2 regions of the Shewanella sp. 10N.286.52.C2 genome follow, and region 1 is predicted to be linked to the other one. Evidence: predicted binding sites of a transcription regulator. Region 1 holds the regulator's gene; the other holds the start of a gene.
The links. Region 1 encodes LexA, which represses DNA repair genes until DNA is damaged. Its sites were predicted from a motif close to TACTGTATNNNNATACAGTA; they were not measured.
Positions count from the first base shown of each region.

Region 2: a site for LexA is predicted at 11,427-11,446, ahead of recA (recombinase RecA). Genes of this name have one in related genera too.

Region 1 covers NZ_MCTV01000088.1:4,751-20,160, forward strand. The annotation lists gene BCU94_RS19410 (cytochrome c oxidase subunit 3) at 1-725, opposite strand, end outside; gene BCU94_RS19415 (cytochrome c oxidase assembly protein) at 722-1,285, opposite strand; gene ctaD (cytochrome c oxidase subunit I) at 1,287-2,891, opposite strand; gene coxB (cytochrome c oxidase subunit II) at 2,901-4,517, opposite strand; gene BCU94_RS19430 (SulA-like leucine-rich domain-containing protein) at 4,948-5,454, opposite strand; gene lexA (transcriptional repressor LexA) at 5,451-6,068, opposite strand; gene plsB (glycerol-3-phosphate 1-O-acyltransferase PlsB) at 6,447-8,867, shown strand; gene mtr (tryptophan permease) at 8,879-10,123, shown strand; gene BCU94_RS19450 (VOC family protein) at 10,491-11,288, shown strand; gene BCU94_RS19455 (hypothetical protein) at 11,330-11,596, shown strand; gene BCU94_RS19460 (CusA/CzcA family heavy metal efflux RND transporter) at 11,680-14,811, opposite strand; gene BCU94_RS19465 (efflux RND transporter periplasmic adaptor subunit) at 14,823-15,410, opposite strand, start outside.
Region 2 covers NZ_MCTV01000068.1:144,040-159,449, reverse strand. The annotation lists gene BCU94_RS18485 (CmpA/NrtA family ABC transporter substrate-binding protein) at 1-1,017, opposite strand, end outside; gene BCU94_RS18480 (sodium ion-translocating decarboxylase subunit beta) at 1,695-2,825, opposite strand; gene oadA (sodium-extruding oxaloacetate decarboxylase subunit alpha) at 2,834-4,621, opposite strand; gene BCU94_RS18470 (OadG family transporter subunit) at 4,639-4,887, opposite strand; tRNA gene BCU94_RS18465 (tRNA-Arg) at 5,647-5,723, opposite strand; tRNA gene BCU94_RS18460 (tRNA-Ser) at 5,793-5,884, opposite strand; tRNA gene BCU94_RS18455 (tRNA-Arg) at 5,891-5,967, opposite strand; tRNA gene BCU94_RS18450 (tRNA-Arg) at 5,989-6,065, opposite strand; tRNA gene BCU94_RS18445 (tRNA-Arg) at 6,099-6,175, opposite strand; tRNA gene BCU94_RS18440 (tRNA-Arg) at 6,208-6,284, opposite strand; tRNA gene BCU94_RS18435 (tRNA-Ser) at 6,306-6,397, opposite strand; gene csrA (carbon storage regulator CsrA) at 6,624-6,827, opposite strand; gene alaS (alanine--tRNA ligase) at 7,243-9,867, opposite strand; gene recA (recombinase RecA) at 10,278-11,342, opposite strand; gene mutS (DNA mismatch repair protein MutS) at 11,765-14,344, shown strand; gene rpoS (RNA polymerase sigma factor RpoS) at 15,110-15,410, opposite strand, start outside.

The sequences.
Region 1 (15,410 bases):
AAGGTGACGTGCATACCGTGAAAGCCAGTTAGCAAAAAGAAGGTGTTACCATAAATCCCTGAGGTGAGTGTGAGCCCCATTTCTTGGTAGGCATGGACATACTCTTCAACTTGTAAAAACAAGAAGCCGATACCCAGCAAAATAGTCAGTCCTAACCAAACCTTCAGTGCGCCACGTTTTGATTTTTCTAACGACACATGGGCAAAGTGCAAGGTGACTGAAGAGGTCAGTAGAATGAGGGTGTTATACAGCGGCAATCCGCCCCAACCCATGGCTTCAGTGGTGGTACCATCTGGGGTTTTCACTAGCGGCCAAATGGCTTCAAATGTTGGCCACAATACCTCATGGGTCATGGCATTATTTGATGCACCGCCGAGCCAAGGTATTGCTACCATTCGAGCGTAAAACAATGCCCCAAAAAATGCCCCGAAAAACATGATTTCTGAGAAAATAAACCAGCTCATGCCTTGTCTAAAAGAGCGATCCATTTGCGCTGAATATAAACCTGACATTGACTCATCAATGATATTTTTAAACCAGCCAAACAGCATAAATATAATTACAGCAATACCCGCGATTAGGGTGTAGCCGCCAGAAGATTGTTCAGTTGAAAGTTGTTGGATGTAGGTACCTGCGCCAAATGCAATCAGAAATAATCCGATAGCGCCGGTAATTGGCCAGATACTTTGCGCTGGCACGTAGTAGTTTTCATGTTTTGTTGTCATCTTGCTGCTCCTTGCTCTATGGCTGCAGTCTGCTTGTCTGTAATATCATAGAGGGTATAAGAGAGAGTCAAAGTGTTAATGGATTCAGGTAAATCCGCATCCACGTAAAAAATTAACGGTAATTCAGCATCGGCCATTGCTGCTAGGGGTTGCTGATTGAAGCAAAAGCACTCGGTCTTATTAAAATAAGCCGCGCCTTGGCCTGGCGATACCGAGGGTATTGCTTGGCCTACGAGGTTATTTGAAGATAAGTTTTTCGCTAAAAACGCAGTACGTGTGAGTTCGCCGGGGTGAACCTGCATGCGGTTCACTTTTGGCACAAACTCCCACGGCATATTGCTTTGTACTTGGGCAATAAACTCAATGGTTACAGTACGGTCTTTATCAATCATCACAGCCTCATAACTGCTGGCAGTACTTTGGGTTTTTCCATTAATCCCCAAGGCATCGCAAAGCACGTCATACAAAGGCACTAGCGCAAAACCAAAGCCGAACATACCTATTGAACCCAGTACTAGGCCAATAAGTAAATTACGGTTTGATTTTGTTGGCTGGCTCATATCATTTAACCTCTGGTGGGGTGGTAAATGAGTGATAAGGCGCAGGACTGGCAATAGTCCACTCTAACCCTTCAGCACCTTCCCATGGCTTATCCGCAGCTTTTTCGCCGCCCTTGATACATTTCAGTACCACAGCGAGGAAAATCAGTTGTGATAAACCAAAGGCAAAACCACCAATAGAGACAATTTGGTTTACGTCAGCAAACTGAATTGCATAGTCTGGAATACGACGTGGCATGCCTGCTAAGCCTAAAAAGTGCATTGGGAAAAACAGTACATTCACTGAAATAACACTGCACCAGAAATGCCAACGACCTAATGTTTCGCTATACATGTATCCTGTCCATTTCGGTAGCCAGTAATATGCTGCAGCCATAATGGAAAATACTGCGCCAGTCACCAGTACATAATGAAAATGCGCTACCACAAAGTAAGTATCATGGTATTGGAAATCCGCTGGGGTGATCGCTAGCATCAAGCCAGAGAAGCCACCGATGGTGAATAAGATGATGAATGCAATGGCGAACAGCATCGGGGTTTCGAAGGTGATTGAGCCGCGCCACATAGTTGCAACCCAGTTAAACACTTTCACCCCAGTAGGCACTGCGATTAACATGGTGCAGTACATGAAGAATAGCTCTGCAAATACTGGCATCCCGGTGGTGAACATGTGATGCGCCCAAACTAGGAAGGACAAAATCGCAATACTTGAGGTGGCGTATACCATGGAGGCATAACCGAAAAGCTTTTTACGGCTAAAGGTGGGAATAATGGCCGAGATAATCCCGAATGAAGGTAAAATCATGATGTAGACTTCGGGGTGGCCAAAGAACCAGAAAATATGCTGGAACATCACAGGGTCGCCGCCGCCAGCAGCATCAAAGAAGCTGGTGGCAAAGTATTTATCAGTCAGTACCATGGTTACTACACCTGCCAATACCGGCATCACTGCTATTAGCAAGAAGGCGGTAATCAGCCAAGTCCAGACGAACAATGGCAGCTTCATCCAAGTCATACCCGGAGCACGCATATTAACAATGGTCACCACCACGTTAATAGCACCCATGATCGAGCTTATGCCCATAATGTGAACTGAGAACACAAATAATGCTGTGCTATCAGGGCTATAGGTTGTTGACAGTGGTGCATAGAAAGTCCAGCCAAAGTTGGGGCCTCCACCTTCCATAAATAGCGAGCTAAGTAGAATCGCAAACGCGAAAGGTAAAATCCAAAAGCTCCAGTTATTCATCCGCGGTAGTGCCATATCTGGCGCACCAATCATCATTGGAATGAGCCAGTTAGCTAAGCCGGTAAAGGCTGGCATGACTGCGCCAAATACCATAATCAAGCCATGGACTGTGGTCATTTGGTTAAAAAAGTTAGGTTCAACTAACTGTAAACCGGGTTGGAATAACTCAGCACGAATGACCATGGCCATTGCGCCGCCGGTTAAAAACATAATGAAACTAAACCACAGATACATTGAACCAATATCTTTATGGTTAGTGGTTAAAACCCAGCGCATAATGCCTTTTGGCGCCCCATGATGATGGTCATCATGGTGATCGTCGTGAGCGGCTGGTGAATCTTGTGTAATTGTGCTCATTTTAATCCCTTACTTTCCGTGACCAACAACATCAGCAGCCTGAACTGCATCGCCAGAGTTATTACCCCAGGCATTTCGCTCATAAGTCACCACTGCAGCAAGCTGTTGTGGCGTAAGTAGCGAGTTAAATGCTTGCATTGCCGTGCCAGGTTTACCATTGATGACAATATTAAGATGATCCGTCACTGGACCGACGATGAGTGGGCTGCCTACTAATGAAGGGAACGCGCCAGGTAAGCCAGTACCAGCAGCTTGGTGACATGCAGCGCAGCTAGTCATATAGACTTGCTCGCCCATGGTCATTAACTCATCCATCGTCAAGTCATCCAATACCACAGCTTTAACTTCTGCTGCTTGTGTTGCCGCTTCAGTCACAGCTTGTGTTGCAGTGTCTTCAAGTTGTTCAGCTGTAGGTAAGCTTGCTGGTAAAGTCACAGGCGTTGACGTGTCTGCGGTAGAAGTGCCTGCACTAGGAGCGTCTGCAGTGGTTGGTGTAGCGCTAGAATTTGTCCCATTGCCACTCACATCAGCCGCTTGCACGGTATCGCCAGAGTCATTACCCCAAGCATTACGCTCATAAGTGACTACTGCAGCAATTTCAGTTGCCGTTAGCTGCTTGGCAAACGCTTGCATCGCAGTGCCAGGCTTACCATTAACGACAATATCGATATGGCCAGACACTGGGCCTTTAATCATTGGACTGCCAATAAGGGAAGGGAAGACGCCAGGTAAACCAGCACCATTAGGTTGGTGGCAAGCCGCGCAGCGACCCATGTAGATTTGTTCGCCTTGGGCCATTAACTCGTCATAGCTAAGGGTTTGGCTCAGTGAGGCTTGTGCAGCGGCTTTAGCATCAGCAGCAAATTGCTTTTGGTCGATTAGCCATTGGTCAAAGTCTGCTTCTGAGACGGCTTCAACAACAATAGGCATAAAGCCATGATCTTTACCGCATAGTTCGGCACATTGGCCTCGATAAGTACCTATTTTATCGATTTTAGTCCAAGCTTCATTGATGAAACCAGGATTTGCATCTTTTTTAACGGCAAATGCTGGTACCCACCAAGAGTGGATAACGTCATCCGAGGTCATTAAAAAACGTACTTTACGATTTATTGGTAAAACCAGCGGCTTATCGACCTCTAAAAGATAGGTGTCGGTTTTATCTGCGGTGCCAGTAATTTGGTCTGCTGGGGTAGATAATAAACTGAAAAACTCGACATCTTCATTGAAATAGCTGTAATGCCATTTCCATTGAGAGCCCGTCACTTTGACTGTCAGTTCAGCATCGCTGGGATCTTCCATAGCAATCAGCGTTTTTGTTGCTGGGATTGCCATGCCAATTAGGATTAGAAATGGCAATACTGTCCAAGCTATTTCAACCTTGGTACTGTCATGAAAGTCGGCTGCAACTGCACCCTTAGATTTTCTGTGATAGATCATGGAATAAATCATGATCCCAAAGACCACGACACCAATGGCGCAACAGATATACAAAATAATCATATGCAGGTCGTAAACCTGGCCACTGATCTCTGTTACACCTTGAGTCATGTTTAAGGGCATCTCTGCCGCTGTGAGTGGGGTTGCAAGCAACGCCACCATTAATCCGTACAACAATCGCTTCACAAGACTACTCCTCTGCTAATTGCGAATTGCAATTACAAAGAAAAGCCACACAGTAATACTCTGCTCTATGCAAACTTTTCATACCCGAAAAAGTTTGATCATTTCAAAGTACACGGTGGCTTTGAGCTTGAAAACTCAATTATGTTATTACGTTACGGTGCCACACTTGTACCTAATACTGAACTTATCAATTATATTTGACGCTTTACATTCAAGGCTTTCTATACCGCACGGTACCAGCTCAATCTTTTAATAGCGTTTGTATCTTTTTGACATTTATTCTCGGCAGTACGATAAATTGTTACTACCTTGTTAACTACATTACTTGGAGATTAAATATTGATCAAGATCACTTTATCATCTAATTTGCTGAAAAAAGTGCAAAAAAAAGCCCCTCAGCGTAGTGAAGGGCTTTTTTAGTCATATTTTACTAGTGAAACGAGGTAAGGTTTACCCGAGTCGGTACTGCTAAAGTTTGCGTTAATGGGTCGCCTTCAGGTAAGTGAGTATTTACATCTTCAATGATAATCCCTTGGGCTAAGGCATTTTTGGCAACCAATTGAATGCGGCGATTGTCGCGGGCATCTAATGGTGGTGTCCAAGTAATTACTGCACTTGAAGTACCGTTAGTGAGCGCTTTTTCCATCGCCCACAGGGTTTCGACTTCATCTTTGGTGTGAACTAACAATACTCTGTCCATACGAACATTGGCATTAGCAAGAATTTGCTTATAACCGATATGCGGCGGATTAATCAGTACAATCCAACGGCCTTGCTGACTTAAAATGGCTAACTGACTGCATAATTGAGTCAATTCAGTTAAGCCTTGGTTTTGGGTGCGCTTGGTTTCAATCCCTTGTTTAGTGGGTAAGGGATCAGATGCCATATCTACCCATAATCCAGGGTGACGCGGTGCATTGCCTATTAATGTGTTCATAACCAACCTCCATTACGAATAACGCCAACAGCAAGCCCTTCAATCGTTAGGTTTTGGCAACTTAAATCAACTTTAATCGGCTCATATTCTGCATTTTCAGCATGTAAATAAATAATATTGCCTTTCTTTTCAAATCTTTTCACGGTTACATCGTCTTCAAGACGTGCCACTACAACTTGACCATTGGTGGCAGTTTGCATTTTATGCACTGCTAATAAGTCGCCCTCTAAAATACCAATGTCTTTCATACTGTCGCCTCGAACGCGTAGTAAGAAATTAGCATTGGGCTTAAACATTTCTGGGTCAACTTGGAAATACTGTTCAACATGCTCTTGAGCAAGGATAGGTTCACCTGCAGCAACTTGGCCGATAAGTGGTAAGCCTGCTTCAACTTCCTCCTCCACCTGCACCATGCGGATCCCGCGAGAGGTACCAGGAATAATTTCAATACAGCCTTTTTTTGCCAGTGCTTTTAAGTGTTCTTCAGCGGCATTGGCGCTTTTGAAGCCTAATCGAGTTGCAATTTCTGCACGAGTTGGCGGCATACCTGTTTCGGCGATATTACATTTAATTAGCTCTAATATTTCAGCTTGGCGTGGCGTTAAAGGTCTCATATTGATTCCTGTTTTTTTATACAGTGACTGTCATTATATACAGTATCGGTGGTCGCGCAAGTATTAACCAAATTAATTTAACTATTATCATCTAATTCTTGTTGGCTATATATGGGGGCACGGTTAAGTATCTGTAATTTAATTATTTAGTTAATGAAGGTAAGTCAGCTTTTTAAACCGATGAAATTGGCTATTTCTCACATCGTTTGTTTAAACAGTATATTTATACAGTAGTGTTGATTGAAAATAGGTTGGTTGTTATTCGGATATGGCTATTTTTACTGAACAAATATTCTCTGTATAGACCCTTGTTAGTGAAACTGAACCATTATCTGGTATTCTATGGCCAATTAATTGATGTTGAATATGCGAACACTCATGTTAAAACCTGACTCAATCATAGCAAAATCATTACGTTGGATTCAAAAACTGATGGTGCACACGGTTGTTGTGCCTGAAGATCCCTTTGCCGATCTGAACTTAGACCCAGATAAACCAGTGGTCTATGTGATGAAGACAGAATCACTCAGTGATATTGCGGCATTAAATGAAGTGACCGCCAAATATGGCTTACCGAGCCCTTATGAGCGACTAGACGTTGATGGCTTAAATACCCCTAGAATTGTGTGTATTGAAGGTCGTAAGCCTCTATTTGGCAAGCGTTTAAGTGGCGAAAAATTTGTTGATAACTTCACCAGCTTATTAGCCTTACATAAAAAAAATGATCAACTTGATATTCAATTGGTGCCAGTGAGTCTGTATTGGGGACGTATCCCTGGTAAAGAAGATGACACCATGACCGCAGCCGTATTTGAGCGTGAAAACCCGACCTGGTTACGTAAATGGTTGATGATTTTGTTCTTAGGTCGCCATAGCTTTATTCAATTCTCAAATGCTATGTCGCTACGTTATATGGCTGATGAACACGGCACTGATGTCAGTATTGCGCATAAACTTATCCGTGTGGCGCGAGTGCACTTTAGACGCCAACGTAAAGTGATGACAGGCCCACAACTGCCAAATCGTCAGGCAATGTTCAACTCATTATTAAAGTCTGATGCCATTGCTCAAGCGATAAAAGAAGAAGCGCTTAATAAAAAAATTCCTGAAGACAAAGCCCGCGAAAAAGCGATTCAGTATTTAGATGAAATTGCAGCGGATTACTCAGACAGCTTAGTGCGTATTGCTGAGCGCTTTCTTACTTGGTTGTGGAATAAGTTATACAGCGGTATTAGCATTAAAAGCGCTGAAAAAGTGCGTAAGCTGCATCATGATGGTCATGAAATTGTCTATGTGCCTTGCCATCGTAGCCACATGGATTACCTACTGCTGTCGTATATTTTGTATTACCAAGGCATGGTGCCGCCGCATATTGCCGCCGGTATTAATTTAAACTTTTGGCCAGCAGGCCCTATGTTCCGCCGTGGTGGTGCTTTCTTTATTCGTCGTAGCTTTAACGGTAATAAACTTTATACCGCAGTGTTTCGTGAGTATTTAGATCAGTTATTTGCTAAAGGCTATTCGGTTGAATACTTCACCGAAGGTGGTCGTTCTCGTACCGGTCGTTTATTAGCGCCTAAGACCGGCATGTTAGCGATGACAGTTAACTGTGTACTGCGGGGCATTGAACGCCCAGTAACCTTAGTGCCAGTTTATCTTGGTTATGATCATGTGATGGAAGTGTCCACCTATCATAAAGAGTTAAGCGGTAAGAAAAAGCAAAAAGAATCAGTGTGGCAGGTCTTTGGTGCGCTGCGTAAATTAGGCAACTTTGGCCAAGGTTACGTTAACTTTGGCGAGCCAATCAATGTGCAGCAATTTTTAAATCAACAATCGCCAAATTGGCGTGAAGAAATTGCTCAAGATCCGGATCAAAAGCCATCATGGTTAACGCCAGCAGTAAATGTATTGGCCAATAAAGTGATGACTAACATCAATGGCGCCGCCGCAGCGAGTTCGGTGACATTAGCAAGTATGGCGCTGCTGGCTTCAGAGCAAAACGCCCTGCAGCGCAGTGAGCTTGAAACCCAGCTAGACCTCTACCTGAAAATCTTAAAGGATGTTCCTTATACTGAGTATGCGTCGGTGGCTGAGGGCTCAGCTCATGACCTAGTTGAGCAATGTTTGTCGCTGAATAAATTTACCTCAACCACAGATGCCATCGGCGAAATTATCGCAATTGAAGATAGCTCAGTGATTGCGATGAGCTATTATCGCAATAACATAATTCATCTAATGGCAGTGCCTTCATTAATCGCCAGTTGCTTGGTGCAATATGAAGAATTTAGCCGAGAAAAAATCCAGCAAATTGTTAATGATTTTTACCCATTATTGAAAGCTGAGCTGTTTATGGGCATTGAAGATTTAAGTGCCTATGTGGATCAAGTGCTTGATTTGTTTGTTGAACAAAAGCTAATTTCCGGTAGCGATCACTTTGAAGTCAATCAAAGTAATGTCACTCAGTTAATGTTATTGTCCGCCACGGTCAGTGAGACCCTACAGCGTTACGCGATTATCTTTAATTTACTGGCTTACAAACCAGAAATTGAGCGTTCTGATTTAGAAAGCGCCAGCCATTTATTGGCTCAGCGTTTAGGTGCTTTACATGGAATTACTGCGCCTGAGTTTTATGATAAAAAGCTCTACAATAATTTGAGTGTGAAATTAAAAGAATTAGGGTATTTATCCGCTAACGATAATCAATTTGAAGTCATCCGAATACGTGATCATGCCAATGGTATGCTGCGTTTATCTGTTCGAAAAACCATTGTTGATAGTGTCACAATGGAACATGGGTAATAACTAATTTTATGAGTTCGACACAATCTCAACCGCAAAATAAATCCTTATTGGGCGGTGCTATGATCATCGCCGGTACCACAGTCGGTGCTGGTATGTTTTCTTTGCCTGTGGTCAGTGCAGGCATGTGGTTTGGCTATTCATTAGTCATGTTAATTGGTATTTGGTTTTGTATGCTGGTGTCAGGTCTGATGCTACTTGAAACCAATTTGCATTTTAAACCCGGTGACAGTTTTGACACCTTAACTAAGGTAACCTTAGGCCAGTTTTGGCGGATTATTAACGGGTTATCTATTGCTTTTGTGTTGTACATCCTGACCTATGCTTACATCAGTGGTGGTGGCTCGATTGTTAATCACACCCTTGCGGGGATGGGGATTAACTTACCTCAACCGATCGCAGGGTTAGTGTTTGCCGTCGTACTTGCTGCAGTGGTGATCATCAGTACCAAAGCGGTTGATCGCATTACCACCATTATGATTGGCGGGATGTTAATTACCTTTTTTCTCGCCATCGGAAATCTGCTGATTGATATTGATAGCGCAAAATTATTAATGCCAGATGGTGAGGCGAGTTTCTCGCCTTATATTTTAGCGGCGCTACCTTTTGGGCTGGCCAGTTTTGGTTACCACGGCAATGTGCCAAGCCTAGTTAAGTATTACGGCAAACAACCTAAAGTGATTTTAAAAGCCATCTTTATTGGTACGTTTATCGCCTTAGTGATTTATAGCTGCTGGTTAGTGGCAACCATGGGCAACATTCCCCGTAGTCAGTTCAGCGACATTATTGCCCAGGGCGGCAATATGGGTGTGTTAGTGGGCGCTCTGTCAGATGTGATGGCGAGTAAATGGCTTAATACCATGTTGACCTTGTTTGCTAATCTTGCTGTGGCGTCATCATTCTTAGGGGTGACCTTAGGCTTGTTTGATTATCTAGCTGACTTATTTGGCTTTGAAGAAAGCAATAATGGCCGCATTAAAACAGCTGCGATCACCTTTATTCCGCCGACAGTATTAGGTTTGTTATTCCCTAATGGTTTCTTGATTGCCATTGGCTTTGCGGCATTAGCGGCGACCATTTGGGCGGCGATAGTGCCAGCCATGATGGCATACAAATCGCGCAAAATGTTCCCTGATGAGAAGAGCTTTAGAGTCCCAGGTGGTACGCCATTGATTGTGGTGATTATTGCATTCGGTGTCATCACCGGCGCATGTCATTTGTTGGCGATGGCTGAGTTACTGCCAGTTTATAAATAATACTTTAGCTAGATAAAGTGGTGTTTAAACACCGAAATGACCTCCAAAAAGCCCTTTGAAAAGGGCTTTTTTATGGGCGTTTTCTAGCAAGTAAGGATGTGACTGTTAGCATTTTGACTAAAGGTGTGTGTAATTTACGACTTGTGACCGATAGTGACTAGCCATGGCTTGCTGATATTGTTGTCTATATAAGGCTATGATTTTAAGTTGTATTTATTATTTAAATGTCATTTTTTATACGAATAACCAACCATTATTGCCAACTCGACTTTAGCTTTAAAAGTGTCTTAACTTAAAGAGTGTTGTCATTTAGGTTCAGCTTAAACCTTTATTCTTATAAGTCATTATCAACAGCAGGGTGAGGTGTATGAAGGTGTCACACTATAAACAAGGGCAACCTTGTTGGGTCGAACTTGCCAGTCATGATTGGTATGCCGCGAAAGCATTCTACCAAAGCCTATTTCAGTGGCAGGCTGATGATATGCCCATGCCTGAGGGTCATTACACTATGTTGCAGTTAGCGGGTGATGACATTGCGGCTATGTATCAAATGCCCAAAGAGATGGAGAGTTTGCCAACCCATTGGCAGCTTTATTTTGCCGTTGATGATGTTGAGGCGACAATTAAAGCCATTAGGCTTGCGGGTGGACAAATTATTGCAGGCCCTCACTCTGTTGGTGATTCAGGGATTATAGCTGTGTGCCAAGATCCTGATGGCGCACGATTTTCAATCTGGCAGGCCATTAACCATATCGGCATTAAGCGCTCATTTGAGCCCAATACTTTGTGCTGGGTTGAATATATGTGCCGCGATCTGGCCACATCAACCGATTTTTATACCCAAGCGCTTGGCTTTGAGACTAACAGCCTTGATATGTCTTCAATGGGCATAGCTGATTACGTGCAATGGCTGGTGGATAAGCAAGCCATTGGCGGTATGATGCAAATGACGTCCGAGTGGGGTGATACCCCGCCCCATTGGATGCTGTATTTTAGTGTGCAAGATTGTGATGCTATGGCTCAAGATGCCGAAGCTCTAGGCGGGCGAATTTGTGTCCCGCCTACGGATATTCCGGATGTGGGTCGTTTTGCGGTGATTGATGATCCCCAAGGCGGCACTTTTTCAATTATTGCATTGACCGAGGTAGCGTCTGAAGTAGAATAATTGCTTGAAAGTTAAACTGTAAATCTAATCAAGGAAGACTTATGACACTCACAAAGGACGAAAAACTCGCGGTAATTCAAAAGAAAATGACCATGGTGGCAGTCATTGATTTTCCTGGCACGTTATTAATGGCGGCGGGTTTATATGGCTTGTTTGCAGGTTTTGATACAGCGGCTTATCCGATGCTGGCGAAGCCAATACTGCTGTTTGCTATGGTTGGAGTCGGAGGTTGTATTATGGTTTGGGGTCTTTTAAGGATGATGCAACTGGCACGAGAAAAGCAAGGCGTACTCAGTGAACCAAGCTAACAAGCTTATATTCAGCTTGTGGCTTTATAGATAAAAAGGCGCCTTAAGCGCCTTTTTTAGAGTTTATGAGTGACTTTGTAAACCTAGTTACTGAGTTTACGACCATAGATTAGTAAATAAATGGCTGGAATAACAAACAGCGATAGCAGCGGCGCAGTGACCATGCCACCAACCATAGGTGCGGCAATTTTCTGCATCACTTCGTTACCGGTTCCTGTGCCCCACATTATCGGCAGTAAGCCAAAAAATATGGTCGCAACTGTCATCGCTTTGGGGCGAATCCGCATTACAGCACCTTCAATCAATGCTTGGCGTAAATCATCTTTGCTATTGAGAGTGTCATGATGTTTTCGGTCTTTTATACTGTTGTTGAGATACACCTGCATCACCACGCCAAATTCAGCGGCGACACCCGCAAGGGCAATCATCCCCACAGATACCGCAACCGAAAAGTTGAAGTTCAGCAAATATAAAAACCAGGCACTGCCTACTAAGGCAAAGGGTAAACTCAGCATAATTACTGAAGCTTGAGCAAACGAGTTAAAGGTCAGCATCAGTAATATAAAAATAACTGCCAGCATTAGTGGAATGACTAACTCCATCTTGGCTTCAACACGCTGCATATATTCATATTGACCCGCAAAGCTGTAGCTATAACGTGCTGGCAAAGTGATTTGCTGGCCTAAGGCTATTTGCGCTTGCTCGATATATTCGCCGATAGAAATATCTTTAATATCGACAAACACCCATGAGATTAAACGGCCATTTTCACTGGCAAGCATGGGCGGTCCATCACTGATGGTGATGTCGGCTAAGACGCTTAATGGCAGGTATTTACCGGTTTTGGTTAATACCGGTAAATCTCTGAGCTTTTCGATGCTGTCACGTAACTCTCGTGGATAACGAATGTTAATTGGGTAACGTTCTTGACCTTGAATTGATTCCCCTATATTCATACCGCCGATGGCGATTTGCACCACATCTTGGATGTCACTTAGGGTCATACCATATCGAGCTGCATTTTTTAGTTTCGGCTCAATATAGATATAACGTCCACCACTACTTCGCTGCGCAAATGCTGATGTTGTGCCTGGCACTTGGCTCATTACCGCTTCGATTTCAGCGCCAATTTTTTCCAGTTCGGCCACATCTGAACCCGATATTTTAATGCCGACAGGTGTTCTAACCCCGGTGGACAGCATATCGATACGGGTTTTTATCGGCTGCACCCATGCGTTAGTCATGCCGGGCACTTTCACCGTTCTCTGTAATTCAGCAATAATAGATTCTAAGGTCACGCCTTCACGCCATTGGGCATGTGGTTTAAGCATGATGGTGGTTTCAAGCATGGTTAATGGTGCAGGATCGGTAGCGGTCATCGCGCGGCCCACTTTACCAAATACTCTTTTGACCTCTGGTACCGTTTTAATCAATCTATCGGTTTGCTGTAAAATTTCAGCGGCTTTACCTGCACTGACACTTGGCAGGGTTGTAGGCATATAAAGTAAATCACCTTCAGCGAGTTCTGGCATAAACTCAGAGCCCATCTTTGTCATCGGATAGTAAGCACTGGCTAAAATGACCAGCGCTAATAAGATGGTGAATTTAGGAAATTTTAATACCAGTTTGAGTAATGGCTGGTATATGGCAATCAAAAATCGACTGATGGGGTTTTTGCGTTCATCAGGGATATTACCGCGCACAAAATAACCCATTAATACTGGGATCAAGGTGATGGCCAGTATTGCAGAAGACGCCATAGCAAAGGTTTTAGTAAACGCCAGTGGGTGGAATAAACGGCCTTCTTGAGCTTCCAGTGCAAATACAGGAATAAAGCTTAAGGTGATGATTAGCAGGCTAAAGAATAGCGCAGGCCCTACTTCAACAGAGGCCTCTTTAATTAGTTGCCAGTGGGCTTCACCTTCGGGTGGTTTACCGTGCTCAGCCCGATATCGCTCTAAATGTTTATGGGCGTTTTCTACCATGACAATGGCGGCATCGACAACGGCGCCTATGGCAATGGCAATACCTCCTAAGCTCATGATGTTGGCATTAACCCCCATAAAATGCATGATAATGAAACTGCTTAATATAGATAATGGCAGGGTGATTATGGCAACCAGTGTTGAGCGAGCATGTAATAGAAATAGTAAGCAAACTAGGCCAACGACCAGCATCTCTTCCATCACTTTGTGCATCAGATTATCCACAGAATTGAGGATAAGTTCTGAGCGATCGTAAGTGATAACTAATTCAACCCCTTCAGGTAAACCGCTTTCAATTTGCTTAATCTTTTGTTTAACATTATTAATGGTTTCAAGGGCATTCTCGCCATAGCGCATAACCACAATGCCGCCAACGACTTCACCTTTACCATCAAGTTCAGCAATACCACGGCGGGCAGCAGGGCCTGTTCGCAGCTGCGCCACATCTTTCATTAATACTGGTGTGCCAGCATCAGATAACACCCCTAAAGGAATTTCGGCAAAATCTTCAATGTTTTGTCGATAACCCGATGAAGTAATCATGTACTCGGCTTCGGCCATTTCAATAACCGAGCCACCGACAGAGCTATTAGAGCTTGCTAGCGCATTTTTAACCGTCATCAAATCGATTTGATAAAGGGCGAGTTTATGTGGGTCGACCACGATTTGATAAGATTGCTCCATGCCGCCAATCGTAGCAATTTCAGATACGCCTTCGACACTTTGTAATTCCAGTTTTAAAAACCAGTCTTGCAATGAACGCAGCTGGGCTAAATCGTGATTACCTTGTCTATCGACTAAGGCGTATTGAAATACCCAACCGACACCAGAAGCATCAGGCCCTAAAGTGGGGCTAACGCCCTCTGGAAGCTGATCTTGGGTTTGCGATAGGTATTCTAAAACTCGTGACCGAGCCCAGTAGATATCGGTATTATCTTCGAAAATGATATAGACGAATGAGTCGCCAAACATCGAAAACCCACGTACGGTTTTCGCCCCAGGTACAGCCAGCATCGCTGTGGATAATGGATAAGTAATTTGATCTTCGACTAACTGCGGTGCTTGACCTGGATATGAGGTCTTAACAATCACTTGCACATCAGATAAGTCCGGCAGGGCATCCAATGGGGTGGTGCGCATGGCTTGATAACCGATCACTGCAACCACTAAGGTGAGTAATAACACCATCGCACGTTGCTTTATCGAAGCACTGATTATTTTCTCTAGCATGAGAGTGCTCCTTAGTGGTTATGGGCTGCAGGCGCTTTATCTGCGCCGCTTAAACGTAACAAGCTACCTTGAATACTGGCTTCTGAATCAAGCAGGAACTGCCCTGAAACCACCACATGGTCGCCTTCATTGATGCCTTCAATGATCTCTGCTTTTCCTTGCGCAATGATGCCGACTTTTACAGGTACCGAAGTAAATCCGCTATCGTGACGCTGAACTACTACTCGATTTTCACGGCCGGTTAATATCAGTGCTTCTGTGGGAATAGTAATAATGTTGCGTTTAGGGCCGCCAAATAAAGACACATCGACTAAGGTTCCTGGTCGTAGGCTTGCATTTGGATTGGCTAATTTTACTCTGACACGCATGGCGCGAGTGACAGGGTCGAGTTCTGGATAGATATAATCAATGTCAGATTCAAGATCAAATAAGCCTTGGGCCGATGCTGTGACTTCTGCAGGACGGCCTTTTTCTAGCCAGCTTTGTTCATTTTCAAACACATCGGCAATGACCCAAACCGTGGATAAGTCGACTAATTCTATTAAGGCATTACCGGGTTGGATATACATGCCATCACGAATGTCCATTTGGCTGACAAC
Region 2 (15,410 bases), on a different contig from region 1:
TGAGTAATATGGGTAGGTTGCGTTATAACGAAAGAACACGTTGAAATCAGGCACCGCGCGCTTATCACCTTTCTCATATTCAAAGGTGCCCGTCATGCTATTGGCAATCACATCGTAATCAGCGCCAACATAGTTAGATTGAGATAAGATTTTCACAGCTGCTGGGCGGTTAGCATTGTTGTTTTCGTCTAACCATTTAGCCGCTTTAATTAATGCTCTAGTTAAGCGAATAGTGGTGTTTGGATACTTTTCAGCAAATTCTGCAGTAATACCAAATACTTTTTCAGGGTTATCTTTCCAAATTTCATAATCGGTAACCACTGGCACCCCGATGCCTTTAAATACCGCTTGTTGGTTCCAAGGCTCACCAACGCAGTAGCCATAGATGGTGCCAGCTTCAAGGGTTGATGGCATTTGTGGTGGCGGCGTAACAGATAAGTAAGCTTCAGCGTCAAGTTGTCCTGAAGTATCACCTTTGTGAGGCGCATAAAAACCGGGGTGAATACCACCAGCGGCTAACCAATAACGTAGTTCATAGTTGTGGGTAGAGACTGGAAATACCATACCCATTTTAAAGGGCTTACCTTGCTCGTTATATTTATCTACCACAGGTTTGAGCGAGTCTGCTTTAATGGGATGAACCGGTTTACCATCAGCATTTTTAGCGATGTTAGGCTTCATTTGCGCCCAAATATCATTGGATACAGTAATAGCATTACCATTTAAATCCATTGAAAAAGGCGTAATGATATGGGCTTTGGTACCATAACCAATCGTGGCTGCAATAGGCTGACCTGCTAGCATATGCGCCCCATCTAAGCGGCCATCAATCACGCCGTCCAGTAACACTTTCCAGTTAGCTTGAGCTTCGATGGTGACGTATAAGCCTTCTTCTTCGAAATAACCATTTTCATAAGCGATAGCGATAGGCGCCATATCGGTCAGTTTAATAAAACCAAATGTCAGCTCTTCTTTTTCAGGAAAGCCTACTTCTGCAGTGGCAACATTAACTTGCATCGCTGCACCAATACTTAGCGCGACCGCAAGCTGTTTAAAAGACGTTTTCCAGTTCATCGTTTATCCCTTTTAAGTTTAAAATGACTTAAAACAAAAAAGGCGCTTTAATTATCCCTAAGGAATAATTAAAGCGCCTTTGCTTTATCGTTAATGTGTTCCATCTTGTCGCTCTGCATAAATATTCAACAAACTGCAGATTAAACCAATAAATAGTCTCAATGACGAGTATTGTTGTCATAGTCCATTCAGTAACCATGCCATAAATGTAAACCTCTGTTATAAATGATTAAATGTGTTTGCAACTGAAAAACCTATTGCCCCTAAGCGTCCGTAACGGTGCAAGATAAAATACTGTTGCACTTTTTTGGGCAGCATTTAACTTTAGACTAGCACCGGAACTTGGGGTTTAGTTGCTGACTGTGTAGGTGATTGCGTATGTGATTGTGATTGTGTATGTGATTGTGTTAGTCGCAGAGTAAATGATTAAGTCATGGCTGTGTCGATAACTAAACCGATAGATAAGCAAATGAAATTGAGCTACCGATATAAAAAAGCCACTTAATCTGGTGATTAAGTGGCTTTTATTTAGCAACTAATGCGAGTAACTAATCTGAATCACTAACTTAAGCTAATTGAGACGCATTAGCTGATGGTTACTCTTGTTGAAACAACTCTGGTTAGCCTAATACCGCAAGTAGTACACCTGCAGCAACAGCACTACCTAATACACCAGCCACGTTTGGCCCCATAGCATGCATCAGCAAGAAGTTTTGGTTATTAGCTTCAAGACCTACCTTGTTAACAACGCGCGCCGCCATCGGCACTGCAGAAACTCCTGCTGCGCCAATCAATGGGTTAACTTTGCCACCAGATAGCTTAGACATGAACTTCGCCATTAATACCCCTGAAGCAGTACCAATACTAAATGCCACGGCACCTAAAATAAGAATACCCAAGGTTTCAATGCGTAAGAACTGTTCTGCCTGTAATTTAGAGCCTACAGCTAAACCTAAAAAGATAGTCACAATATTGATAAGCTCGTTTTGCGCGGTAGAAGATAGTCTATCAACCACGCCAGACTCACGCATTAAGTTACCTAAACAGAACATGCCCACTAAAGGCGACGCCGCTGGTAGGAACAAAATCGTTAGACCGACAACCATCAAGGGAAAGATAATTTTCTCTTTCTTACTGACTTCACGTAGCTGCTCCATTTTGATGCTACGCTCTGACTCATTGGTTAATAGACGCATAATTGGCGGCTGAATTAACGGCACTAATGCCATGTATGAATAAGCTGCAACAGCAATCGCACCTAATAAATCAGGGGCTAGTTTTGAGGCTAAGAAAATCGCAGTTGGACCATCTGCACCACCAATAATCGCAATGGCTGCGGCGTCAGTCATGCTGAACTCAAAACCCGGCACCACATTAAGAGCAATTGCACCTAATAAAGTCGCAAATATCCCGAATTGGGCTGCAGCGCCCAACAATAAGGTTTTTGGGTTAGCGATTAATGCACCAAAATCGGTTAATGCCCCCACGCCCATGAAAATCAGTAATGGAAATATGCCGGTCTCAATGCCCACATGGTAGGCGTACCAAAGTAAGCCGCCTTCTTCAGTGAAACCCGCATTTGGAATATTCGCCAGTATGGCACCAAACCCAATAGGCAATAATAGTAATGGCTCGAAGCCTTTTGCTATTGCGAGATACAGTAATAAACCGCCTATTGCCATCATAAATAATTGATCAAGAGCGAAGTTAGCAATGCCTGTCTCAGACCAAAAGGCCAGTAATCCTTCCATGCTATCTCCTACGCTAATGCTAACAATGGTGAACCAACCGAAACGGCATCACCTTGCTTAACTGAAATATTTTTGATGAAACCTGTTATTGCTGCGCGCACTTCAGTTTCCATTTTCATTGCTTCAAGGATTAACACCACATCACCTTCATTGACGTGATCGCCATCGTTTACCAATACTTTAAAAATATTACCCGACAGCGGTGCATTCATGGTGGCTTTCACTTCATCGCTCACAGGTGCAGCAGCAACAGTTGGAGCAACGGCAGCAGGTGCTGCTGATGTCGGCACGATCTGGCTGATATCGCCTCCTTCGCTTACCTCAACCACAAAGCTTTGTCCTTGCACATTAACAGTGTAGGTTTCAGCGCCTTTTTCAGCTTTAGCCGCAGGCACGGCCATATCATCAGCACTTGGCACTGGCTCAAAGGCATCAGGGTTACCGCGATTAGTCAGGAACTTAAGACCAATTTGATTAAATAGGGCATAGGTCATTACATCATCATCAGTTTCTGCGGCTAATGTAATACCGTCTTTCTTAGCGATGTCAGCAAGCTCGCTGCGAAGCTTATCTAATTCAGGTTCAATTAAATCTGCAGGGCGACAAGTAATAGCCTCTGCGCCATTTAATACCCGTGCTTGCAGCTCGGCATTAACCGGAGCCGGCGTTGCACCGTATTCGCCTTTCAGTACACCTTCGGTTTCTTTAGCTAAGGTTTTATAACGCTCGCCCATTAAGACATTAATCACTGACTGGGTGCCGACAATTTGCGAGGTTGGTGTAACCAATGGCAAAAAGCCAAGATCTTCACGCACACGAGGGATCTCTTCTAACACCTCATCCATTTTATCTGCAGCGCCCTGCTCTTTGAGCTGGTTTTCCATGTTAGTTAACATGCCACCTGGCACTTGTGCACGAAGAATACGTGAATCAATGCCTTTAAGCGCCCCTTCAAAACGGGCATATTTCTTACGTACTTCTCTAAAGTAAGCGGCAATTTCTTCTAATGCTGCCATGTCGTAACCCGTGGCGCGGCCCGAGTCTTCTGCCATAGCAACTAATGTTTCAGTAGCTGAATGGCCATAGGTTTGGCTCATGGTTGAAATCGCGGTATCAAGAATATCAACACCAGCCTCAATGGCTTTTTGATAGGTTGCAGTACTTAAACCCGTTGTAGCATGACAATGCATAGAAACGGTTAAGTCAGTTTGAGATTTTAAACGGCTGATAAGATCATAAGCTTGCATTGGCTTAAGTAAGCCTGCCATATCCTTGATGCACAGTGAGTCACAGCCCATGTCTTCAAGGTTTTTAGCCATATCAACCCAAGTATCCACGTTATGAACTGGGCTACTAGTAAATGAAATCGTACCTTGTGCATGACCGCCGACTTGCTTAACTGCTTTAACCGCAGTTTCTAAGTTACGCACATCATTCATGGCATCGAAAATTCTGAAAACATCAACACCATTGGTATGGGCACGCTCAACAAAGCGGGTCACCACATCATCGGCGTAATGACGATAGCCTAATAAATTCTGACCACGCAATAGCATTTGCTGTGGTGTATTTGGCATCGCCTTTTTCAGCTCTCTGATACGATCCCAAGGGTCTTCGCCTAAATAACGAATACAAGAATCAAACGTAGCACCGCCCCAAGACTCTAAAGACCAAAAACCAATATTATCCAGTAAAGGTGCAATAGGTAACATATCGTCTAAACGTAAGCGCGTGGCTAAAATAGATTGATGGGCGTCTCGTAATACTACATCTGTTAACGCTAAAGGCTTGCTCATGATAACTCCTAAACGATTTAATCTTTGGCACGATACTGGTGAATAGCAGAAGTGATAGCTGCTATTAACTTAGGATCAATTGATGTCGCAGCTGCGGGTACAGGTGTAGGCGCATTAGCAACAACAGGCTGAATGTCTGACTGACATAATCTAGCTACAAGATTAATGCCGATAATTAATATGCTTAAAAATATAAAAACTAAGCTCATCCCCATTATCATCATGCCCAAGGCATCCAATAATTGCTCGGATATTGATGATGTCATAAACCCTCTCTTGTCATTATGTGCAATTAAAAATTGCCCACAGGATCAGTTCCAATGTTTACACGTCAATAACGTCTGCTGAATAAATTGCACCAAAACGATGCGGCATCAACAAAAGGAATAATTATTCATTCAGCATAAGCTGTTTTTATTCCATTAAAATCCACCAGTTCAGCGATTAAACTACCCTGTGATTTTTTACCGACGAAAAATATAACCAACCTATAACAATTAATCCAACACCTTGTAAATTGGTCAGACCAAAATTAATAAGATTAAGCCCACCTTGGTGATAATTCGATAAAAATAGTTCACATATAATGAAGAATCTTCATTTTTGATTACTTTATCAGGAAAATGATAAGGTCATGACAAGATCTATATAAAAAGAGATATCAGAAATAAGAACAGCTATATTCACCAAAATTGTGCAGATGCTCTATTTAGCATAAATATGTAGTGGTTTTTGTAATTTATGGCTCATCATCAAGTTGTAGTTAAAATAAAAGCATACAAAACTAATTAACCAAGCTAAGTACAATTAATCAACTAGAGTGAACCTACTAACCAGCATGACTGAAGGATTTATCCAAATTTTGATGTGGTTCATTTTGACTTAAGATCTAAAGCAGGTTAGCGACATTTGAGTGAGTGTGAAGTAGGTATATTGGCAGGAAAACTTAAAGTCACTTTATATGACTGACTGGATTTTAGGCATAAAAAAAGCCCTGTAGATAACTACAGGGCTTTTTCTAATACTGGTGCGGATGGGAGGATTCGAACCTCCGACCGCCTGGTTCGTAGCCAGGTACTCTATCCAGCTGAGCTACATCCGCAAAATTTTTACTGCCAATCTTTACTCAGTGCTAATTGAGCTTAGTTGCATATTTAAAATATGCAAATAATGGCGGAGAGGGAGGGATTCGAACCCTCGATGGGAGTTAAAGCCCATACTCCCTTAGCAGGGGAGCGCCTTCGGCCACTCGGCCACCTCTCCGAATTATGGTGCGGATGGGAGGATTCGAACCTCCGACCGCCTGGTTCGTAGCCAGGTACTCTATCCAGCTGAGCTACATCCGCATAATTAGGTACTATTTTATATGGTGCGGATGGGAGGATTCGAACCTCCGACCGCCTGGTTCGTAGCCAGGTACTCTATCCAGCTGAGCTACATCCGCATATATAAAATTTACAGCTTTTAAATTATTTAATGGTGCGGATGGGAGGATTCGAACCTCCGACCGCCTGGTTCGTAGCCAGGTACTCTATCCAGCTGAGCTACATCCGCTCATTAAAAAATTTAAACACAACAATAGAAAATGGTGCGGATGGGAGGATTCGAACCTCCGACCGCCTGGTTCGTAGCCAGGTACTCTATCCAGCTGAGCTACATCCGCATCGTTTACTATTTTAAGAAATGGCGGAGAGGGAGGGATTCGAACCCTCGATGGGAGTTAAAGCCCATACTCCCTTAGCAGGGGAGCGCCTTCGGCCACTCGGCCACCTCTCCGTTTCTTGGCGCACATATTACTGTTTGCCGAAAATAAGTCAAACCTTTTTCAGCATCTTATATTCATTTGAACTGTTTTTGAGCACATTGATGAGTTAAGCCACAATTATCATCAATTCATTTAAAAAATTTGTATTTTTTTTAGCAAACAATCTTAAATAGTCTAAAAACAATAAAGCCAGCTTTCGCTGGCTTTATTGGTAAATCGCAAACAATGTCTGATATATCAGAAATTGCCACCATCTTCTGGTGTAACGTTGCCAGATTTTTCAGACTGGATACGTTGATAAATTTCTTCGCGATGAACTGATACTTCTTTAGGTGCATTCACACCGATACGTACTTGGTTACCTTTTACACCTAGTACAGTAACAGTCACTTCATCACCTATCATTAATGTTTCGCCAACACGGCGAGTCAAAATCAGCATTCGATTGCTCCTTTAGTCCAATCAGCATACACCAGCTTCTATCCGTAATATGCGCGTTTAATAATGTTAGCTTAATACAAATCATTAGTGACGACACTAAATCAATAAAACTTTTAAGCTTTTTACCCCAAAAAAAAGAAAAAACGTATTCCTGCGGCCTGATTATTTCAAGTTGATAACATTTAAAGGCTATTCTTTAAACAAAAGCAAAACAGGTAATTTAATAAATTGCTGCTTATGCGTACAAAAAAAGCATAAAAGTTGCTTCAATTTAGAATTATAGTAGCTTGAGTCAAAAAAGCGTAAAAAATGATACCTAAGAATGCTTTATAAGCTTGCCGAACCACTATCTCAAAGCTCAACCTAATACTCAAGCCATAAAATGCCGTAAACACCTTATGGCTTAAGTTGTCAGTTAGCCTAAACGTTCGCTGAGCCATGGTTGAACTAAGGCTAATGCTGCATCTAAGTTCTCTGGTTGTGTTCCGCCAGCTTGGGCCATATCAGGGCGCCCACCACCTTTACCGCCAACCTGCTGTGCTACCATAGCCACAAGTTCACCAGCTTTAACCTTACCGACAAGATCTTTGCTCACACCAGCAATCAAGTTAACCTTTGCATCGCCAGCAATACCGAGCACGATAATTGATGACGGTAACTTTTGCTTCAGCTCATCTTGCAAGCCTCGTAAAGATTTAGGGTCCACACCTTCAAGCTTTTTAACTAATACCTTGATGCCGTTCATCTCAACAGCTTCACCAGCAATATCGGCACTGGCTGCTGCAGCTAACTTATCTTTTAGCTGCGACATTTCTTTCTCAAGGGATTTTACTTTATCAAGCTGTGCTTTTAATTTCGCTACAACAGAGGCTGAATCTGACTTAAGCAAACTTGCCGCTTGTTCAAGTTGAGATTGCTGCTCAGCAACATAAGCCATTGCTGCGGCACCCGTTACCGCTTCAATACGGCGAATACCTGCTGCAATACCACCTTCTGAAGTGATTTTGAATAAACCAATATCACCAGTACGGCCAACATGAGTACCACCACAAAGCTCGATAGAGAAGTCACCCATGGTAACCACACGCACTTCGCTGTCATACTTTTCGCCAAACAACGCCATTGCGCCCTGCTCTTTGGCTTCATCAATCCCCATAACCGCAGTTTTTAATTCATGGTTACGACGAATTTGAGTATTAACCATGTCTTCAACTTGCTTAAGTTCTGCTGCGGTGACCGCTTCAAAGTGAGCAAAGTCAAAACGTAAACGCTCAGGGTTAACTAATGACCCTTTTTGATTTACATGGCTACCCAGTACATTACGTAGTGCTGCATGTAATAAATGGGTCACTGAATGGTTAAGCTGAGTACGATGACGAAGTTTTTTATCGACTTCAGCGCTAACGCTATCACCAACATTTAAAACACCAGCAACTAACTTGCCTTGATGACCGAAAGCTTGACCAAAAATTTGAGTATCGGTCACAGCAAAATTAGCATCATTAACTGTTAAATGGCCTTTGTCGCCAACTTGACCGCCAGACTCAGCGTAAAACGGCGTATTATCTAATACAATGACCGCTTCTTGATCTGCCGTTAATGAATCAACTGCATTACCTTCTACATATATAGCTGTAATTTTACCTTGACCATTTAGCTCGCTATAACCGCAAAACTCGGTTTCACCTTCAATTTTAAGGCCTGCATTGTAATCAGTGCCAAAATTGCCAGCCGCTTGTGCTCGGCTGCGCTGCTCAGCCATTGCCGCTTCAAATCCTGCTTCATCAACGGTGATATCACGCTCACGACATACATCCGCGGTTAAGTCGACAGGGAAGCCATAGGTGTCATAAAGTTTAAATGCTGTTTCACCATCTAAAATATTAGCTTCAAGTGCATTAAGGGCTGCATCTAAAATACCTAGGCCACGCTCTAGCGTTCTAGCAAACTGCTCTTCTTCGGCTTTTAAAGACTTTTCAACAATTGCTTTAGCATCAACAAGGCCTTTAGCTGCATCGCCCATCACTTCAATTAATGTTGGCACTAATTTGTAGAAGAAGGTATCTGTCGCGCCAAGCTTGTTACCATGACGCACTGCGCGGCGAATAATACGGCGTAGTACATAGCCGCGGCCTTCATTTGACGGCATTACACCGTCAGCAATTAAAAATGCACAAGAGCGAATATGATCGGCAATAACCCGTAAAGATTTATTTTCTAAATCTTGGACACCAATGATTTCAGCCGTTTTAGCAATAAGCTGTTTGAAAATATCGATTTCATAGTTTGAATGTACGCCTTGCATAATCGCAGCAATACGCTCAATACCCATACCAGTATCAACAGAAGGTTTTGGTAATGGCTTCATTTCGCCGTCAGCTTGACGGTTATATTGCATGAATACGATATTCCAGATTTCAATGAAACGATCGCCATCTTCTTCTGGAGTACCAGGGCGACCGCCCCAGATATGCTCGCCATGATCATAAAATATTTCAGAACATGGGCCACAAGGACCTGTGTCACCCATTTGCCAGAAGTTATCAGACGCATAAGGTGCACCTTTATTATCACCAATGCGGATAATATTTTCAGGGGCGACACCAATTTTGTTAGTCCAGATATCAAACGCTTCATCATCAGTTTCATAGATGGTGACGCATAAACGCTCGGTTGGAAGCTTTAATGTTTCAGTTAAAAAGCGCCATGCATAGCTAATGGCTTCTTCTTTGAAGTAATCACCAAAACTGAAGTTACCTAACATTTCAAAGAAGGTATGGTGACGAGCGGTGTAACCTACATTATCAAGGTCGTTATGTTTACCACCAGCACGTACACAGCGTTGCGATGTTGTCGCTCGGGTATAGCTACGCTTTTCTTGACCTAAAAAACAGTCTTTAAACTGATTCATACCGGCATTGGTGAATAGTAAAGTTGGGTCATTGTGAGGTACTAAAGAGCTACTATCGACAACTTGATGTTCGTTGTGACGAAAAAACTCTAGGAAAGCACTTCTTAGTTCTGCGGTAGTTTGAAACATGAAATCGCCCTAAAATGGATAAATCGTATTTATCAGGAAGCTGTTAGTCAGCGCTAAATTGCCAACATTATATACTTAAACAAACTATAGGTGCGACATTCTAGGGCAATAGATTGGCTATTTTAGGCTGGAATTTAACGATTTTGATCATCGAATATTTGATTGATTGTGCAATATAGCCATATTTATGGGTAATCAAAAAATTACCGCAACTAAAACAGCTAACAAAACGGCTAACAAGAGTGGCTATAAAGCTAATTGATAGGCGCTGTTAAGCTTCATTAGCGTAACTGCAAAATATAGCCTCTGACAGATATGAGTTACATACTGAGCAAAATTGGATAAAAAAAGCGGCGAGCATATAGCTCACCGCGATTTAATAATTCTAACTACTAATACCTAGCAAAGGCTTAAAACACTTCACCGGTTTCTAAATCGATGTTTTCATCGGGTTTAGCAGGGGCGGCATCTTTTTCTTTATCTTTACTAAGCAATAATTCACGTAATGCAGTTTCGATCTCTTCAGCCGCAGCAGGGTTTTCAATTAGGTACTTACCGGCATTTGCACGGCCTTGACCAATCTTGCCGCCTTTGTAGCTATACCAAGCACCAGCTTTTTCAACAAGCTTATGCGCCACACCTAAATCAACTAGCTCACCAGTACGGTTAATACCCTTACCGTACAAGATTTGGAATTCAGCTTGCCTAAATGGCGCTGCAATTTTGTTTTTAACCACTTTAACTCGGGTTTCGTTACCAACCACCTGATCGCCATCTTTGATTGCACCTGTACGGCGAATATCCAAACGCACTGAGGCGTAAAACTTAAGTGCATTACCACCTGTTGTAGTTTCTGGGTTACCGAACATCACACCAATTTTCATACGAATTTGGTTAATGAAAATCAATAGCGTGTTTGATTGCTTAAGGTTACCAGCAAGTTTACGCATTGCTTGGCTCATCATACGAGCAGCAAGGCCCATGTGTGAGTCACCAATTTCACCTTCAATTTCAGCTTTTGGTGTTAATGCCGCCACTGAATCGACAATGATCACATCAACGGCGCCAGAACGAGTTAAGGCATCACAAATCTCTAGTGCTTGTTCACCCGTATCTGGTTGCGAACAAAGTAGGTTATCAATATCAACACCAAGGTTTTTAGCATAGATAGGATCAAGAGCATGCTCAGCATCGATAAACGCACAGGTTTTACCTTGACGCTGTGCTGCTGCAATCACTTCTAAGGTTAAGGTTGTTTTACCTGATGACTCAGGACCGTAGATTTCTACGATTCGCCCCATAGGTAAACCACCAGCACCCAAGGCAACATCCAATGAAAGTGAGCCAGTAGAAATGGTTTCAACATCCATTGTGCGGTCTGCGCCCAACTTCATGATTGAACCTTTACCAAATTGCTTCTCAATTTGACCTAACACGGCATTCAGTGCTTTCTCTTTATTTGGATCTGCTTTCATTGTGATTATCCCTCTAAGCGAACTCATCTCATTGGCGAGATTGATAACGAATAAATTTGTCTGTTTCTTAATATGAGCTCAGTATACTGTATAATCATACAGTATCAATAGTTACTCAAAAAAAAATTGCAAAACCACTAATAAACAAGGTTTTTCAATATCAATATCAATACCTTATAAGTAAAAATATAATTAAACCTTCTACACCACTGTATATAAAGACTACTGTATACAGTGGTTTCAATATGTTAACCATCTGACAAATAAGCCAATAGTTATACTCTTTCAACTCGATAATAGCAGTTCAGAACCGCGCTAAATGAGTAACTCTATTGGGATTCAAATCAATTATTGCTAAGATGAGCGCCGATTAGTATTGGTCTTTTTTCCGATCCCCAAGCCATATTTAGAGCAACAAATTAATGACAGCAATTGAAAATCCAAATTTAGAAAAGCACACTCCGATGATGCGCCAATATTTGACGCTTAAAGCGCAGCATCCCGATATGTTGTTGTTTTATCGTATGGGAGATTTTTATGAATTATTTTATGAAGATGCCAAACTTGCTTCTGAATTTTTAGGAATTTCGTTGACCGCTAGAGGCAAAAGTGGTGGTAATGCCATCCCTATGGCAGGTATTCCCTACCACTCTGTTGAAGGCTATTTGGCTAAATTAGTCCAAATTGGTCAATCAGCAGCTATTTGTGAACAAATTGGCGATCCTGCTACAAGTAAAGGTCCGGTTGAGCGCAAAGTTGTCCGTATAGTAACGCCTGGCACCTTAACTGATGAAGCCTTACTGCAAGAGCGTCAAGACAATCTGTTAGCTGCGGTTTATCAAGGTAAAAATGGTTTCGGCTACTCAACTTTAGATGTGTCATCAGGGCGTTTCGTGGTAGTCGAATTAGAAAACGCTGAGACATTAGAAGCTGAATTACAACGCACCAGCCCTGCAGAGCTACTTTACAGCGAAGACTTAGTCGATGTGCATTTAATTGAAAACATTAAAGGTATTCGTCGCCGCCCAGAATGGGAATTTGATTACGATACCAGCATACAGCTATTGCTGGAGCAATTTGGCACGAAAGATTTACATGGCTTTGGCATTACAGATGCTCGCTTATCACTGCAAGCTGCTGGCTGCTTAATGCAATATGTCAAAGACACCCAAAAGACAGCTTTGCCGCACATCAATAGCATTACCCTTTTTAATCAAGCTGATACTATCATTTTAGATGCTGCGACCAGACGCAACCTTGAATTAACTTTGAACCTGTCGGGCCAGCGTGACAATACACTTGCTTGGGTGCTAGATAAGACGGCAACACCTATGGGCAGTCGAATGCTGCAACGCTGGATCCACCAACCATTAAGAAACCAGCAGCATATTCATCAGCGCCAACAAGCGGTTGCCGAGCTAATTGATAGCGGTTTGTATGCCGACTTACACCAACAACTGAAAGCTTTAGGTGATATCGAGCGCATTATGGCAAGGCTTGCCATAAGAAGTGCACGACCACGTGATTTTGCCCGTTTACGCCAAGCATTAGAATTGCTGCCTGAAATCCAGCAAACCTTAAGCCATTGTCAGCAAGATGAACTGAAGACTCTGGCGCGAAAACTGGGAGAATTCCCTGAGCAGCAACAGCTTTTAGCCTCAGCGATTGTTGATAATCCACCCATGCTTATTCGTGATGGTGGAGTCATTAAAACTGGCTATAACGCCGAGCTTGATGAGTGGCGCGGTTTAAGTGAAGGCGCTAATGACTATTTAGTGCAAATGGAGCTGCGAGAAAAAGAGCAAACAGGCATTAATTCCCTTAAAGTCGGCTATAACCGTGTGCACGGTTATTATATTGAAGTCAGCCGCCTACAATCTGATCAAGTGCCGTTAAGCTATCAACGCCGTCAAACCTTAAAAAATACTGAACGTTATATCACCCCAGAACTTAAAGAGTACGAAGAAAAAGTACTTTCAAGTCAGGGCAAGGCGTTGGCCATTGAGAAAAAACTATGGGAAGAACTGTTTGATTTATTACTACCGAAACTACATGAGTTACAGCTATTTGCTCAGTCCGCAGCAGAGTTGGATGTATTAAGTAATTTCGCCGAACGAGCTGAAACCCTTGGCTATAATTGCCCGCAAATCACTCACGAGATTGGTATTCATATTGAAGCTGGTCGCCATCCGGTAGTAGAGCTAGTCAGCCAAAGTCCATTCATTGCCAACCCGGTGCAATTAGCACCTTCAAGAAGAATGCTAGTGGTTACTGGCCCTAATATGGGCGGTAAATCGACTTACATGCGCCAAGTGGCATTAATCACCTTAATGGCACATATCGGCAGCTTTGTTCCGGCACAAAAAGCAGTGATAGGTCCAATAGATAGAATATTTACCCGTATTGGTGCTTCCGATGATTTAGCATCAGGGCGCTCAACCTTCATGGTAGAAATGACTGAAACCGCCAATATTTTACATAACGCAACGGCCAAAAGTTTAGTGTTAATGGATGAAATTGGCCGCGGCACCTCAACCTATGATGGTTTATCTTTAGCCTGGTCAGCGGCAGAATACTTAGCCGAAAAAGTGGCGGCATTAACGCTATTTGCCACCCATTACTTTGAACTGACTCAATTGCCGGAACAGATCCCATCAGCAGCGAATGTGCACTTAGATGCTATCGAACATGGTGACACTATTGCCTTTATGCATGCAGTGCAAGATGGCGCGGCAAGTAAGAGCTATGGTTTACAGGTGGCCTCTTTAGCGGGTGTTCCAGCCCATGTGATCAAAGCGGCTAAACAAAAACTGCATATGCTAGAAAGTAGAGATTTGGCCAATAGCCAGCAAATGCCAATTCAAGAAGCATTAAATTTATCTATCCCTGAAGCTGAAGCGAATGCTGCGACTGAAAAACTCAGTCAAATCAATCCTGATGATTACAGCCCTAAACAAGCACTTGATATGCTTTATGAACTAAAAAGGCTATCAAACTTGTAAGTGATGAGCGCAATTGTGCTCAGTGTAACATCTGAATGGGCTGTTTATCACAGCCCATTCACTACAATAATTACTCCCCTTAACTAACACTTAGAACCTAAAGTCAATCCTGATGATTACTGCTCTAAACAAGCACTTGATATGCTTTATGAACTAAAAAGGCTATCAAACTTGTAAATGATGAGCGCAATTGTGCTCAGTGTAAAATCTGAATGGGCTATTTAAAACGGCCCATTCATTACAATAATTAGTCCCCTTAACTAACACTTAGAACCTAAAGTCAATCCTGATGATTACTGCTCTAAACAAGCAATTGATATGCTTTATGAACTAAAAAGGCTATCAAACTTGTAAATGATGAGCGCAATTGTGCTCAGTGTAAAATCTGAATGGGCTGTTTATCACGGCCCATTCATTACAATAATTAGTCCCCTTAACTAACACTTAGAACCTAAAATCAATCCTGATGATTACTGCTCTAAACAAGCAATTGATATGCTTTATGGACTAAAAAGGCTATCAAACTTGTAAATGATGAGCGCAATTGTGCTCAGTGTAAAATCTGAATGGGCTGTTTATCACGGCCCATTCATTACAATTATAATGATTAAGTACTCATAACTAATACTTAGAACCTAGCTTCATTAACTATCATAATGCTCAGGCTCTATAAAAGTGAGTAAAAAAAAGCCAACAAAAAAGGACAACTCGTGTCCTCAAAGGTAAATAACCCTAAGCGTAAATTAATCGCTTAAAAGGTTGGCGTTAATTTCTAAATAACGCTTCGACTGATAGGCCTTGTGCCCCTAATACATCTTTCAAACGCTTTAACGCTTCGACTTGAATTTGACGCACACGTTCCCGTGTTAAGCCAATTTCAGCCCCTACGTTTTCTAACGTCGATGGTTCATAACCTAATAAACCAAAACGTCGTGCTAATACTTCTCTTTGCTTAGTATTTAGCTCATTTAACCAACCGACAATTGAATTAGATAAGTCTTCATCCTGTACTTTATAATCTGGTCCAACTGAATCATCATCTGCAATAACATCTAACAATGCTTTA